Regions from separate parts of the Streptococcus sp. FSL R7-0248 genome, predicted to be linked through region 1. Evidence: predicted binding sites of a transcription regulator. Region 1 holds the regulator's gene; the other holds the start of a gene.
The links. The regulator CtsR, encoded in region 1, represses protease genes until heat stress. The targets are predictions, from matches to a motif close to TTGGTCAAAAAAGGTCAAANA.

Region 1 (3,194 bases):
TGCTGAAGGTAAACCAGAAAAAATCTGGGATAAAATTATCCCAGGTAAAATGGACCGCTTCTTGCTTGACAACACTAAAGTTGACCAAGCATACACACTTCTTGCTCAAGTTTACATCATGGACGACAGCAAAACAGTTGAAGCTTACCTTGAATCAGTAAATGCTTCAGTAGTAGAATTCGTTCGCTTTGAAGTTGGTGAAGGTATCGAAAAAGCATCTAACGACTTTGAATCAGAAGTTGCAGCTACAATGGCAGCAGCTCTTAACAACTAATTCTAGTTGCTAGATAAAAAGAAAAGAAGTTACGTGAATGAATCGTAACTTCTTTTTTGTTGCTATTAAAAAAACGTCTGAGCATGCCCCAGACGTTGAAAAAAGTAATTAATGAGCGAAGGTATTTACACCAAGTAGAAGAGAGAGTGTTCCCATGATGATACCTGCAAGGATAACCCCAAGCATAACAGCAATAACACTGCGTTTAAAGTCCCAATCTAGGATAGATGCTGCTAGGGTACCAGTCCAAGCTCCTGTTCCTGGAAGCGGAATTCCCACAAAAAGTAGAAGGGCCCAGAAGACACCCTTATCTCCAGCAGCTTTTTCAAGTTTTTGGCCACCACTGTGACCTTTTTTAAGACACCAGGTAAAGAAGCCACCAATTAGAGGTTTATCTGCCCCCCATTCGAGGACACGGCGGGCGAAGAAGAAGATAATTGGAACTGGAATCATGTTCCCAATGACACAAAGAATTAGGGCTTGCCACCAAGGGATACCTGAGGCGATAGCAACAGGAACGGCTCCACGGAGCTCAACTAAAGGAATCATAGAGATTAAGAGTGCAATGATGTATTTCATGAGTAACCTTTCATAGGGAAATAAATAAGAGATATGAACTTTATCAAGAGTGATAAGACTAATACTACTGCGAAAGTGCTAAAAAGTACTTATTGGATTAGGTGGGTCTCAGCCTGTTAAAGTGGATAGAAAATTTGAATCAAACACCTTAAGTTACCTAATATTTTAGTCTTATTTATTGTATCTTATATGGTCTCTAATGACAACTTTAAAAAGCTTTTTGAAGGTATAGTTTCCCATGTGCTGACATTTTTGGTATAATAATAGTCAGTTATAGTCAAATTAGACTGGAGGAATTAAGATGGCAAGAAATACATCAGATAGTATAGAAGAATATATTAAAGAATTGCTGGGCCAGTCTGGAATTGCTGAGATTCAACGCTCGAACTTAGCAGATACTTTTCAAGTTGTACCGAGTCAGATTAATTATGTTATTAAGACCCGCTTTACAGAAAGTCGTGGTTATATTGTTGAGAGTAAGCGTGGAGGTGGCGGTTATATTCGTATCGTCAAAGTCAGATTCTCTGATAAGCACCACATGATTAATGATTTGCTTCAGAACTTAGCGGATCAGCTCAGCGAGCAGGTATTTACAGACTTGATCCAGTTGCTTTTTGATGAAAAAATCATCACAGAACGTGAAGGAAATTTGATTTTAGCAACTGCTAGTGATGATATTTTAGGCGCAGATGCGGCTGCTATTCGTTCGCGTATTCTACGCTCGCTATTACTTAGATTGGATAGAAAAGGAAATTAGATGACGACATATTCAAGAAAAATGCAGGCCATTTTCCATCGTGCGCAGCTTGAGGCAGAGCGTTTTGGAAGTCCTTTTCTGGAGACTTGGCATGTGCTTCTGGCTATGGTTGAGGTTCCAGGATCTGTAGCCTACCTAACATTTACTGATTTTGAGGACCGTATTCGTGCGGAAGAGATTGAGACAGCCGCTGTACTAGCGATGGAGAAAAGTCCAAAAGACTTGTCTGAATCAGATATTATCGATTTACGTGCACAGTCACATGCTTTAGAGGCTATGTTGCAAGAGGCAGAGGGAATTGCTGGTGTGACTGGTGCTGTAGAGGTAGGGTCTGAACATGTATTGATGGCCTTTCTCCTTCATAAAGATTTGATGGTTTGTCGTCTCCTTGAAGTTGCTGGTTTTCAATATAAGGATGACAGCGATAAGCCTCGCATTATCGATTTACGACGTTCTTTGGAGCGTTATGCAGGTCTTAGTAAGCAAGATTTGAAGGCCATTCATGACCTTCGTAAGCCTAAAAAATCAAAGACATCAGGAAATTTTGCTAATATGATGCAGCCTCCTCAATCTTCTACTGGGGAGTTGGCAGATTATACCAAGGACTTAACGGCAGTGGCCGAGTCAGGTGCTCTTGATCCTGTTATTGGACGTGAGAAAGAGATTTCACGCATGATTCAGGTTTTGAGTCGTAAAACGAAGAATAACCCAGTTCTTGTAGGTGAAGCAGGTGTTGGTAAGACGGCACTTGCGCTTGGCTTGGCACAGCGTATTGCTTCAGGCGAAGTACCTTTTGAGTTGGCTGATATGCGTATCTTAGAGCTTGATATGATGAGTGTGGTTGCAGGAACACGTTTCCGTGGCGATTTCGAAGAGCGTATGAATCAAATCATTGATGAGATTGAAGCTGATGGAAAAATCATTCTCTTTATTGACGAATTGCATACGATTATTGGTTCTGGTTCAGGTATTGATAGTACCTTAGATGCGGCAAATATTTTGAAACCTGCTCTAGCACGTGGAACTCTTCATATGGTTGGAGCAACAACTCAAGCTGAGTACCAGAAGCATATTGAAAAAGATGCAGCTCTTTCTCGTCGTTTTGCTAAGATTACAATTGAGGAGCCAAGTGTAGCTGAGGCGATTGATATTCTAAAAGGCCTACGTTCGTCTTATGAAGACTATCATCGTGTAACGATTACTGATGAAGCGGTTGAGACAGCGGTCAAGGCGGCGCATCGTTATTTGACGAGTAAAAACTTACCTGACTCTGCCATTGACCTTTTAGATGAAGCGAGTGCAACTGTTCAAGGTCGTATTAAAAAAGAAGCCAAACGTGAGATAACGCCCTTGGATGAAGCGCTTCTATCTGGTGATATGAAGTCTGCTGTTAAACAATATAAGGCTAGCCAAAAAGCAAAATTACCAAAACCTGCCTTGGTAGATGCGGATCAGATTATGCAAACCCTTAGTCGTCTATCAGGTATCCCTGTTGAGAAGATGACTCAGGCAGATAGCAAGCGTTATTTGAATCTGGAAGCAGAGCTTCACAAACGTGTTATTGGTCAAGACGAAGCAGTTTCA
Region 2 (3,194 bases), 500 kb from region 1:
TTACTAAGACACCATAGTTAAAGTAAGACCAAAACTGTGGTAGAAATGAAAAATTCATCTAGATACTCCTTACTAATATTCTTCAATATTATATCAGAAGACTGTATAAAAATAAAGTATTTTCTTATAAATGCGATATTTCAGTATAAAAACTAAGTTATAGACATCGCTATCAAATCTCTCAAGCAAGACACCTCAAGTCCTCCTAAGATGACATCTTCCCAAAAGGTTTGTCAATGATTTGAAATACTGCCTATTTTGGTAACCCATACAAGCATTAGCCTATGCTTTCATCCTGATAAAAATGCCTGAAACTCGATAGTTTCAGGCATTCTGAATTTTTGGAACCTTGTAAAGTCCCCAAATGATTTATTAGTAAAGCAAATCGTAGATTTCCATTGCAATCAAGTCGATGCTATCAAATGAATAAGATTCACGTGCTTCAACGTCACGCAATGTGAAAACTGGACCATTTTCAGGATCGTTGCTAAATGATACTTCGGCAACAACCACTCCTTCACGTTCAAAATTACGTTTCAAATTACCACCATCAGCCGCCATCATTTCAAGACGGTTAATGATTCTCACCAAATGTGATTCCATGTTATTTCTCCTATTAATTGTGTATTTCCTACTTATTTTATCACACTTATGGGAAAAATGGGGGAATTTTAAATATTTTTCAAGGAATTGTACATAATGGCCTTAATAGAATGCATACGATTCTCAGCTTCTTGGAAGATGATGTCACTGTATTTTTGGAAGACTTGATCTGTAATTTCTAACTCTGCCAAACCATATTTATCATAGATTTCTTTCCCAATTTGGGTATTGAGATCATGAAAGGCTGGGAGACAATGCATAACGATAACATCTGGATTTTCTGTCTTGGCTAGTAGGTCTGCATTAATTTGATAAGGCAAGAGTAAATCAATACGAGATTTAAAATCTACCTCTTCACCCATAGATACCCAGACATCCGTATAAAGCATATCCACTCCCTTGACCTCTGAAATATCATCTGTAATGGTTAAGTCGGCACCATTATTATGTTTCTGAGCTAAGGCTACAATCTCATCTTCGGGTTGCAGCACCTCTGGGGCAATAATCTTGACATTAACGCCTAAAATAGCCGAAGTGACCAAAAGTGAGTTGGCCATATTATTTCTACCATCTCCAATATAGGCGATGGTCAAGTCTTCCAAACTACCGAAGTGTTCCTTCAAAGTCATGAAATCCGCAATCATTTGAGTTGGATGCCAGGTATCCGTCAAACCATTCCAGACCGGAACTCCTGAGTACTTGGCCAAATCTTCAACATCTTCTTGTTTAAAACCACGGTACTCGATTCCATCAAACATAGAACCAAGCACCTTGGCTGTATCAACTACAGATTCCTTTTTACCTAACTGAATGTCTCCAGCACCAAGGTAGGTCACATTCATACCTAGGTCCTGACCAGCCACTGTAAAAGCTGAGCGAGTTCTTGTGGATGTTTTTTCAAAAATCAAGGCAATATTTAAGCCATCTAAATATTTATGCGGAATTCTCTCCTTCTTTAACTGTTTAAATTTTATAGATAAATCGATCAACTCCTCAAGTTCCTGCTTGGTAAAGTCGATTTCTTTCAAAAATGATTTAGCTTGTGTCATAGGTATCTCTCTTTCGTTCTGAATAATATAAAAACATTATATAATATTTATACATTTTAGACAAGCGTTTTTGAATTAAAATTCAACGTTAGCACTCTTGTTAAGAGAGTGCCAAACCTAGATGCTTTTTACTTGCAATCTACCTTCCGCATGCTATAATGGAGTCATAGATTTGACCTTTTTTGACCAAGATTGTTTTCAATAAAGGTCTTTCCCAATTCAGATAGAAAAGAGGTACTGATATGCTCTGTCAAAACTGTAACCTTAATGAAGCTAGTATTCATTTGTATACCAATGTAAACGGTAATCAGCAACAAGTTGACCTCTGTCAAAATTGTTATAAAATCATGAAATCTGACCCAGAGAACCCCCTCAATCAATTCAATCAAACAGGAGGTTCCAACTTCTTCGATGATTTCTTCAGCGACCTAAATAACTTCCGTTCTTCTAACGGCGATCTTCCCAATACACCTCCAACACAAGAAGGTGGTAACCGAGGAAACGGTGGCAATACACAAGGGCCAGGCCGTCCAGGAGGACCACGCCAACAAGCTCCTCAACAGCCACAAGGTCTTCTTGAAGAGTTCGGCATTAACATCACTGACATCGCTCGTCGTGGAGACATTGATCCTGTTATTGGTCGTGACGAGGAAATCATTCGTGTCATCGAAATTCTTAACCGCCGTACCAAGAACAACCCCGTCCTCATCGGTGAACCCGGTGTCGGTAAGACTGCTGTTGTTGAAGGCCTAGCTCAAAAAATCGTTGACGGTAGCGTGCCACAAAAACTCCAAGGCAAACAAGTCATCCGTCTTGATGTGGTCAGCCTGGTTCAAGGGACTGGTATTCGTGGCCAATTTGAAGAACGCATGCAAAAACTCATGGAAGAAATTCGTCAACGTCAGGATGTTATCCTATTTATTGATGAAATCCATGAAATCGTAGGAGCTGGTAATGCTGGTGATGGCAATATGGATGCTGGAAACATCCTAAAACCTGCTCTTGCTCGTGGAGAACTTCAACTGGTCGGAGCAACAACACTCAACGAATACCGCATCATCGAAAAAGATGCCGCCCTAGAGCGTCGTATGCAACCAGTTAAGGTTGACGAACCAACGGTTGAGGAAACTATCACTATTTTGCGTGGTATTCAACCTAAATATCAGGACTACCACCACGTCAAATATACAGACGAAGCTATTACTGCAGCTGCAGAATTGTCCAACCGCTACATTCAAGACCGTTTCTTGCCAGACAAGGCCATCGACCTTCTCGATGAAGCAGGTTCTAAGATGAACTTGACCCTCAACTTTGTTGATCCTAAAGATATCGACAAACGTTTGATTGAGGCTGAAAACCTCAAGGCTCAAGCTACTCGTGACGAAGACTTTGAAAAAGCTGCCTATTTCCGTGATCAAATTGCCAAATACAAGGAAATGCAAAAACAAACCATCAAAGACCAAGATATGCCTGTCATCACAGAAAAACATATCGAAGCCATTGTGGAACAAAAAACCAATATTCCTGTCGGTGATTTGAAAG

Region 2: a site for CtsR is predicted at 1,822-1,842, ahead of NYE32_RS02910 (ATP-dependent Clp protease ATP-binding subunit). Genes of this name have one in related genera too.

What each region holds. Positions count from the first base shown of each region.
Region 1 covers NZ_CP150201.1:83,069-86,262, forward strand. Annotated here, with positions in the region: gene tsf (translation elongation factor Ts) at 1-274, shown strand, start outside; gene NYE32_RS00510 (small multi-drug export protein) at 383-853, opposite strand; gene NYE32_RS00515 (CtsR family transcriptional regulator) at 1,155-1,610, shown strand; gene NYE32_RS00520 (ATP-dependent Clp protease ATP-binding subunit) at 1,611-3,194, shown strand, end outside.
Region 2 covers NZ_CP150201.1:581,750-584,943, reverse strand. Annotated here, with positions in the region: gene NYE32_RS02925 (amino acid ABC transporter permease) at 1-58, opposite strand, end outside; gene NYE32_RS02920 (DUF1797 family protein) at 373-603, opposite strand; gene argF (ornithine carbamoyltransferase) at 672-1,652, opposite strand; gene NYE32_RS02910 (ATP-dependent Clp protease ATP-binding subunit) at 1,895-3,194, shown strand, end outside.